3 regions of the Romboutsia sp. 1001285H_161024_C4 genome follow, and region 3 is predicted to be linked to each of the others. Evidence: riboswitches for the same ligand, from Rfam matches in the RefSeq annotation. Region 3 holds a riboswitch; each other region holds the start of a gene.
What was found. Region 3 has a riboswitch for cyclic di-GMP ahead of I1959_RS03680 (cell wall-binding repeat-containing protein). Riboswitches for the same ligand answer to the same signal wherever they lie in the genome.
Positions count from the first base shown of each region.

Region 1: linked by a shared signal. The riboswitch ahead of I1959_RS11160 (SpaA isopeptide-forming pilin-related protein) and the one ahead of I1959_RS03680 (cell wall-binding repeat-containing protein) in region 3 are both predicted to bind cyclic di-GMP.
Region 2: linked by a shared signal. The riboswitch ahead of I1959_RS08620 (NPCBM/NEW2 domain-containing protein) and the one ahead of I1959_RS03680 (cell wall-binding repeat-containing protein) in region 3 are both predicted to bind cyclic di-GMP.

Region 1 covers NZ_JADNAJ010000006.1:88,522-91,813, reverse strand. Annotated here, with positions in the region: gene I1959_RS11170 (B12-binding domain-containing radical SAM protein) at 1-108, shown strand, start outside; gene I1959_RS11165 (tetratricopeptide repeat protein) at 231-1,373, shown strand; cyclic di-GMP riboswitch class II at 1,470-1,552, shown strand; cyclic di-GMP riboswitch class II at 1,702-1,785, shown strand; cyclic di-GMP riboswitch class II at 1,935-2,018, shown strand; gene I1959_RS11160 (SpaA isopeptide-forming pilin-related protein) at 2,091-3,292, shown strand, end outside.
Region 2 covers NZ_JADNAJ010000004.1:95,162-98,453, forward strand. Annotated here, with positions in the region: gene I1959_RS08620 (NPCBM/NEW2 domain-containing protein) at 1-1,999, opposite strand, end outside; cyclic di-GMP riboswitch class I at 2,210-2,296, opposite strand; gene I1959_RS08625 (SagB/ThcOx family dehydrogenase) at 2,555-3,292, shown strand, end outside.
Region 3 covers NZ_JADNAJ010000002.1:25,247-28,538, reverse strand. Annotated here, with positions in the region: gene I1959_RS03680 (cell wall-binding repeat-containing protein) at 1-1,660, opposite strand, end outside; cyclic di-GMP riboswitch class II at 1,730-1,813, opposite strand; gene I1959_RS03675 (hypothetical protein) at 2,048-2,296, opposite strand; gene I1959_RS03670 (cell wall-binding repeat-containing protein) at 2,494-3,292, opposite strand, start outside.

The sequences.
Region 1 (3,292 bases), on a different contig from region 3:
GAAGATATACATGCTGATATAAAAGAGATAAAAAATATAATTTTATTTGTCTATGATGATGATAACAAAGTTTTTGAAAAGTCAAAGTCATATAGTGTTAACATATAATATTAAATGCTAATTATTACATATTGGTATTATATATTATGAAAACATATCACATAAATTTTTAATGGGTATAAACATTAATAGATTAAAAATTATTATGTGAAGTTACAAAGGAGGAAAAAATGAAGTTTAAAATAGAAAAGTATTTATTAAAGAAAACAGAAGAATTATCTTTTATAACTATAAAACATGGTGGAGAATTTAACTTAGAAGGTTACACTATACCTAAGGGTGGATTAGATGTACCTATAAAAAATGAGGTATTAGTTAAAGGAATAAAAGAAAAGACAGCACAAGATAAGATAAATACAATGTCTATAGCAGATGCTATGATATATATAATGGGTATTGATAGCCAATTTAAGTATAATGAAGAATACAGAAAATTTTTAGATGCTTTTATCAAAAAAGTAAATATAAATATAAAAGAATATATGGGCTATATGTCTAAAAAATACTTTGATATTGGTGAGATAACTGATTCGTTAATATACTTAAAAGCTATGATAAGTATGTATCCAAATGACATAGATGGATTATATCATTATTCAATAGTTTGCCAGGAACTAGCAAAGCAGTATCAAAAAGATATGGACAAAGAAGCTATGAATAAGTTTTTATTAGAAGCCTTAGAAAAGTTGGAAATGGTTATACAATTAGATGAAAACTTTGCTTTAGCTTACTATCATTTAGGATACCATTACTACAATCAAGGTCAATATTTAAAGGCTAGAGTTATATGGGAAGAAGCACAAAAATTAGGGTTAGATGCAGACTTAATGGCAGAGGTTCAAGAAAATATAGGAAAGATGGACTTTAAAGTTCAATATGAAGAAGGTTATAATTTAGTATTCCAAGGAAAATGTGAAGAAGGACTAGAAAAATTATTACCTCTTGAACAAGATCATCCTGATTGGTGGAACTTATTATTTATGATAGGATTAGCTTATAAAAATATGGGTGAATTTGAAGAAGCTAAGAAATATTTTGAAAAAATACTTATAACTAAACCACATCAAGTAGATACAATGGTTGAACTAGGCCTTTGTGAAGCTAGTATGTTCAATATAGATAAAGCTATAGAACACTTTGAACAAGCAGCTAAAATAAAAGAAGATCCAGAAATATTATGCAATTTAGGGATGGCATATCTAAACAAAGGTGATATAGATGATGCTATATATTATATAGAAAGAGCTTATGAATTAGATCCACAAGATGAAATTACAGTGGCATGTTTAAGAGAACTTGATAAATATAGATAAAAAATAAGTTAAAATTTACTATAAAAAATCTAAAATTGACTTTAACTAAATTAAAGGGTATAATAAATCACTGAGATTATATAATTATATTCAAAAGTTAAAATTAGGAGCGAAGAAGTATACCTTGTATATGGGCACTTGAGGTATATGGAGTTAATAGTGCAACCGACTATTCAGATAATATTTAAATATTATTCGAATAGTCTTTTTTATTTTAAGATACAAGTTTATTGATAAGACATTAATGAAAATTAAATGAAAGCTAACAATTTTATATAGCATAAATGCGAACAAATTAAAATAATTAAAAGGACATAAATACATATAAGCTAAAAATAGGAATGAAGAAGTATACCTTGTATATGGGCACTTGAGGTATATGGAGTTAATAGTGCAACCGACTATTCAGATAATAAATCATTATTATCTTGAATAGTCTTTTTTATTTTAAAATAAAAGTTTATTGATAAGACATTAATGAAAATCAAATGAAAGCTAACAATTTTATATAGCATAAATGCACACAAAGCAAAATTATTAAAAGGGCATAAATACATATAAGCTAAAAATAGGAATGAAGAAGTATACCTTGTATATGGGCACTTGAGGTATATGGAGTTAATAGTGCAACCGACTATTCAGATAATAAATCATCATTATCTTGAATAGTCTTTTTTATTTTAAAATAAAAAGATTTAAAAAGGGTGGTGAAATTTATTGAAAAATAAATACAAGTTAGGAAAAAAAATAATATCGATACTTACGTCAGTACTAATGGTTATAAATGTGTTAATTAATACACATTTTGCGTATGCTGAAGAAGTTAAGACAGATAATCAAGGGGATACAATAGAAGTATCTATAACATGTGATAAAAAAGAGATTGAGCCTGGAGAAAAATTGAATTTTAAACTAGAGTATAAGTCTAAATATGGTCCAGGGAGTATAAAACCAGGTGATACTATAGAATTTGAAATGCCTAGTTGGCTTGAAAGATTTAGCTTTAAATTCCCCCCAGAGCATTTTAAAAGTGTACAAATGGAAGGTAATAAAGTAGTAGCAACTTTTGGGGATGATGTTTATGATGCAATAGGAGGATATGTTAATGTATCAGCATATGCAGATAAAACGGAAGAAGTAGATAATCAGAAGATAGAGGTATGGGTTGATGGAAAACCAGTTACTAGCATAGAAATAGCTATAAAACCATCTAATGAAACAGAGCCTATAATAGATAGACAGATTCTTAAAACTATAAATAATTATGACCATGTAGATTCAGATGGAAATACGGTAGGAAATATATATTATCCAGTACTAGGAAAAACTCAACAATATAGAGTATATGTTAATGAGAAATTTTCAAATATATCAAATGCAGTATTAACAGATAATATGCCTGAAGGAATGGAGCTTATACCAAGTTCTGTAAATGTAATTAAAATAGAAAGAGATAGCGCAGAAACAGATGTCACAGATAGCTTAAATATAAGCAAATCATCTAATAGGCTTAGTATAAACTTTGGAAATATTAAAGATAAATATATTGTAACTTATAAGACAAAGATTACTCAAAATTTGAGTTCTTATAAGAATACAGCAGTATTTAATAAAAGCGATGGTAAGTTAAATAGTACTGTTATATTAAAACAAAAAAATGAAGCAAAAGATGTTATAAGTAAGTATAGTTATACCTCTGCTAAAAATTCAGAAGGTAAAAATGTAGCATCTATGAACGAAAATGTAAGATATAGAATAGATATTAATGAAAATAGGTCAAATCTTAAAAATGTAACTTTAAATGACTTTACACCTAAAGGAATGGAACTTTTAAAGGACAGTATAAGTATAGGTAAATACAATAAAGATGAAAGCTTTGAGTGGGTAACAGATCAATTTAAAGATAAAATAAACACTAA
Region 2 (3,292 bases), on a different contig from region 3:
TATCATCAGTGAATAACCTTTGTATTTTATCTAGAGTTTGGTCTTGTTTATATAATCCGAACTCTGACGCTAAAGCCCAACCTTCATATCCTTGCTTATAAACAAACTTAACTCTTCTAGCTTGAGTTGGATTAAACTTTATAGATATAGAGTCTCCAGTTCTTGAAGCACTACCACTAGTTACTTTAGTAAATGTGTCTCCTTCACTAGTCTTAGAAGTATAGATATCGAACTTCTCTGCGAAACCTCTATCTCTCGGAGAATAATATACTATTCTATCTAAAGTTCTTATTTGGTCTAAAGTCATTATAACTTCGTTTGTATGAGTTTCGCTATTTCTAGCATCAGAATGCCAATTAGTGTTAGGATCACCATCTATAGCTTTATCTATAGTTTGATTTGACCAATGTCTACCGTTAGTAGTTATATTCTTTATATGACTATTATCTATCTTATAAGTCTTATCATACTCTGCTAACTCTGGAGTTCCAAAAGCTTTAAACTTCGAAACTTTAGCATCTGCATAAGTTACCTCGTTACCTTCTAATACAAGTTTAGCATCATCTAAATCTTCTTTGAACTTACTGTATAAAGGATGTGCCTTCGCTTCATTCTCTAAAGCAGTAAGTTTCTCTAAAGTCCCAAAATCAGGGTTTACTGTATTCTTATTACTGTCTGTAAATAGTTTATCCATTTTCTCTGATAAAGCATCTTCTTTATAGAACCTAGCTTCTGATATGAATGGTCTATTTTCATGGCACTCTTTAAATACAAACTTCAGTCTCTTAAAGTTTGTTGGGTTAAATTTAAATTGCATGAAGTCTTTAGTAACTTCTGCAGTACCGCTAGAAACTAATTTGAATGTATCCCCTTGAGAAGTTTCTGAAGCATATATTTCATACTTAGTAGGAAATCCTTTTTGATTTCCGCTTCTAGGTAATAATGCTATTCTATCAAGTTGTTCTATTTCATCAAAAGTGAATACCACTTCATTAGTGAAACCATTACCATTGCTTCTGTTTGTTTCCCAATGTGTATTAGGGTCACCATCATACATATATTCTATTTTTGTTGTAGAGTAAGTTCCACCATTTACTTGTGTATTAACGATGTGGTCTTTACCTAACATAAACTTGTCATCATAAGCTTTTTGGTTTTCAGTTCCATACCCTAATAACTTAGATACTTTAGTTTCAATAAAGTTAACCTCTTTGTTCTCTAGAACAAGTCTTGCATTATCTATATATTCTTTAAAGCTATCGCGGAATGGATGTCCTTCAGTTTCTTTCTCTAAAGTGTTTAATGCTTCAGGAGTTGCAAACTCTTTACTTACTTCATTCATGTTTGCATTAGTAAATAATCTTTCCATCTTATCTAGAATTCTATCCTCTTTATAGAACCAAAACTCTGCGGCACTTGCCCACTCGTCATGTGCTTCTACGAATTTGAATTTAACTCTCTTTGCTCTTACAGTATCAAATTTAAATTCAACCATTCCACCTGTAACTTTACTTCCTTCTATTTTTCCTGCTAGTTTAAAATCTTCACCTATTTCACTCTCTGAAACATATATCTCTGCACTAGTAGGATATCCTTTACCTTTAGCCCCGTCTTGTCTTGTAGCATAAGCTAATCTATTTATCTCGGCTATATCTTTAAACTCCACAATTACTTCATTTTTAAATTCATTTGTATTTCTAGTGTATGTTTCCCAATGTGTATTAAGTTTTCCATCTATAGCATTTTCTATCTTAGTTCCTGGGTAACTTCTTCCATTGTTTGTTATAGACTGTATCTCAACTCTATAAAGTTCATTATACTTAGCGAAGTTAGGATTGTTCTTAATTTTAAAATCACTAACTGTCATACTTTTAGAAACTTGTTCCTCTATCGCTAATGCTTTTTCCTTTATTACTTCGTTAGCAAAAACATTTAAAGCAGGTGTGCTGTTTGTTGCTATAACAGATATGGCCAATATTGATGCTATCTTTTTCTTCATAATATTCTCCCTCTTATATTATATGAATTTACAATAACTAAATATTTTACCCCAAATTTCAAAATATAGTCTTGCTATAGAGCTATAGTTGTTTTTATTAAATAAAAAACTACCCTTTATAAAGGGTAGTTGCCATCTAAAGTAAACATTATAAAACAATCTTACAATTATATCATAAGATAACTCTATAAAAACAAAGAATATCAATTCTTTGGCAACTGGCTGGCATAGTCTAATTTTACCTTAGCCCCTTTAGCTTTGCGTCGCTAGATTTCTCTAGGTTTGCTAATATGTAATTTTTAGTCATCTATATTAATTATACATAATTTTTTATAAATTAAAATAGTTTTTTTTAATTTAAAATAATTTTAATATATTTTTGAATATATTCTATTAAAGCAAATATTAATTATTACTACACAAAAATATTTATTAATTTTTATCTGTAATTAAGCTTCTAATATGAAATTTTTACCATTTAGGCTTTTTCCACTTATATTTATATATATGGTATAATAAGTGTAAAAATTTATACATTTTAATAAGGAGACATCTATGGATAAAATTGCACAAAACAGAGAATTTTTCAAAGCTGATTTTGAAATACTAAAACAGATAAAAACGGATAAACAAAAAGGAATACCCGCTCCTTCTTTCCAAAAAGAATATGATTCAAATTCTAATTTAATAGAGTTACCTCCTGTAAGCAAAGACATTTTAGTTAAACCTAACGTACTAGATTGTATAAATGATAGAAGAAGTATAAGAAAATATAGTGATGAAAAAATAAATTTATCTGAACTTTCGTATTTACTATGGGCTACTCAAGGAATCCAAACTGTAAAAGATAAATTTAGTGCCTTAAGAACTGTACCTTCTGCTGGTTGCACTCACCCATTTGAAACATATTTAATAATAAATAATGTTGATGGTTTAAAGAGTGGAGTTTACAGATATTTACCTTTAGAACATAAACTTTTATTTATAAAGACTTTAAGCAATATAGATGATGAAATAGATAAAGCAACTCCAAACCAACCTTTTGTTCAAGGTTTCGTATCTAAAAGTGCCGTTGTGTTTGCTTGGAGTTGTATTCCATATAGAAGTGAACATAGATTTAGTATAACTGCTCATAAGAAAATACTTATAGATATTGGACATGTTTGCCAGAATCTTTACATAGCATCAGAATCTCTTAATTACGGGACTTGTGCTATCGGAATATATGATCAGGATATAATTGATAATATGTTAGATTTAGATGGAGAAAATGAGTTTGTAATTTATATGGCT
Region 3 (3,292 bases):
TTTCAATTGCTTCATTTTTGTTGTTACTGTCATCTTTTATAGCATCAGCATTTACTTTTATAGTACTACCTTGTTCTAATTTTTCGCTAAATAATACTACTAATTTATTTTCTTTTATATATGCTGTTTTCTCTATACTTGTTTTGCTAGTAGCATCGTTTTTTGATATTACGCTTATTTCTTTTGATATATCATCTACATTGCTATTTATATTTTCATTAAACTCTAATACTACTGCTTTTTCATTTGTATTTGATTTTAATACACGAGGCTTTGTTGTATCTTGTGGTGGTCTTGGAGTTGTACTTCCTCCGCCTCCTCCAGTTGATGGTGGGTTTGGTTTATTTCCTTCTAATACTGTATCACCTGCTGGTTTAAATCCTTCTATAGTTCCGTTGTTTTCAACTACAACTCCACTTCCTTCAACTACAATATTTTTTAATGTAGCATCTTTGTCTACAACAACAGTAGATCTACTAGCTTTAACAGTTATTTTTCCGCTATATTTTCCAAAGAATTTAACTTCTAAAAGCTTGTCACTATTTATAGTTAAATCCTGAGTTATTGTTGATGTTGGTCTAAATTCTATAACATCGTGATGATTAGCTTTCTTCAAAGCTTCTTCTAATTCAGCTACTGTCTTAACTACAAAAGTTTCTCTTATTTGAGTGTCTTTTAATGCTTTTTTAGAGTTTTCATTTATTCCTTGTCCTACTTGTACCATTTCTTTAACTTTTTTTCTAGCTATTGCATCTTCTTGTGCTGTATGTAATTTGTTTCCAAGTATTACAACTGGTGAATCTTTCTTAGCTGCTAATGGTCCAACTGCTAAAGCATCTACTAAATGATCTTCATTTCCCATTCCACTTTTAGCATAGAACACATTTTCAACTTCTACATCACTGTAGAACTTATCTATAACTTTTGCATTTGTTTCGTGTCTATCTTCTCCTGCTATTCTTTCTGCATTAGGTAGTTTGTTCATTACTTTATCGCTAACTACTCCACCTACTACATAAGATTTTTTTATTCCTTGAGATTTTATCCATTCTTCACTTTTTCCAAGGCTATCTGTAGATGATAGTATCACTGGCATATTTTTATCCCCTACTGCTGGTGCTACACTTATAGCATCTGGAAGTCCTTTATTTCCACTTACTACTGTTACTTCTTCTATATTTTTAGCTTTATCTATAGCTTTTGCTACTTCTAATGAAGTATCGTATCTATCTTCACCTTTTATTCTATCAACAGCTATGTTCATAGCTTTTAATTCTTCTACTACTTTTGGGCTTACTGAGTTTTCTCCACCTATTATATATACTTTTTCTGCTTTTAATCTAGCTAATTCAGCCTTTGTATCTTCCCCTAATGTGTCTTTTTTAGATAAAAGTATTGGTGCATCTTTTTGAGTTGCAAATGGTGTTGCACTAAGTGCATCTGCTACTTTACTAGAATTTACTATTACTACTTCTTTAGCACTTTTCCATCCTTCATTAGATACGGCTGTTGCTGTTTTGTATCTGTCATTCCCTGCTAACACTTTATCTTTAGTTGTATCTGCAAATGTTGGTGCTAATGTTGTAGATACTATACTAGCTGTTAACCCTATTGCTAATGCTTTTTTTGTTTTAATAAACTTTACTGCTTGTTTATTCATTTTTAATCTCCTTATTTTTATATTTTTTCATAAAAATAGACTAAAAATATTTCTAGATATACCCCTAGAATCAAATTTAGCCGGTTGCACTACTAACTCCATATAATCTAAGTGCCCATGTACAGATTATATTTCAACGTTTCTGCATATGATTCACAATAAATTTATTTTATTAATAAATAATTTTTATTCATATTCATTATATTTCATAATAATTTCGATATCAACCTATTTCAAGCGACATTTTCGCTTATTTTTCGACATTATTTATTTATTTTATTCGACTATTTCATTAATAATACTAAATATGTACCCCTAATTTTTATTTTAATGCTAATTAATTATATTACATTATACTCATTAAAAAAGAGCCCATTTAAGGCTCTTTTATTTAACGATATATTCATTTGTGCTTCCAAGTTCTCCATCATATCTACCAAGTTGCTTGACACATACTTTTTTTATACCATCTACATTATCAATCTCTAAAGTATCATAATCTATTCTTTTAGTTTCTACTTTCTTATCATTTACGTACACATGACTACTATCTGTAAAATTCTTTCCTTTTATAGTAGTTACCTTATCTCCAACTACTACATCATCTATCACTATTTCTTCTAATCCCAATTTCATGTTACTTGCTTTTGGATTATCTTTTTCTTCTAGGTAATACTTTTTCCCTCATTTAATTTTTCCTTATATAATCCCTTTTGTGTTACATTATTTAATTGAATATATTATATCATAACAGTTATTTAATTTATTGTTTAGGCTTTATAATAAAAAACCTACCTCTCATGAGGTAGGTTCTATCTATATTAACACTTTAATTATTTTACTATTTCAACTATCTTTTCTATTACAGTGTTTGCTATTCCTTGTCCTATTTGAACTATCTTCTTAACACCTGTTAACTTTAATTCAGCAGTTTCTTTTTGATCTACTGATAAGTTATTTGTAGCTAATACTATTGGAGCATTTTGGCTTCCTGCTAAAGGAGCTGCAGTTAAAGCATCTATTAAATGGCTCTTTCCTACTCCGTATCCATCTTTAGCTACAAATGCATTTGTAGTCTTATCATTATAGAACTTGTTTATAACAGCAGCGTTAGTTCCTTGTCTATCAGCTCCTGATAATCTTTCTACATTGTTTTTAACATCATCCATAGCGTCTAATTCAGCTTTAACTTCATCAGATACTGAACTAGTTCCACCAACTATTGTCATATCTCTCTTAGCCATAAATTCTTTAGCTTCTTTAGTTATAGCAGCTTTATTTGTTACTACTATTGGAGATTTTGTTTGTGCAGCATATGCGGCTATACTCATTGCATCTACTTCACCGTTTCCACCAACTACGAATGCAGGCTTTTCAGCTCCTGCTTTTTCTCCCTCTACAACTTTTTCAGCTATAGCTAAAGATGTAGCATATCTGTCATCTCCTGATATTCTTTCTACTTTTGTTCCTAATTTAGCTAATTTTGCTTCAGCTTCTTTAGATATTTGGCTCTCTCCACCTACTATGTATATAGTCTTTCCTGCTAATCCATTTATTCCAAGAACTCTTAACATTTCAGCTTCTACTTCAGGAGTTACTCCTGCTTTTTGAGATAATAATATTGGAGCTTTT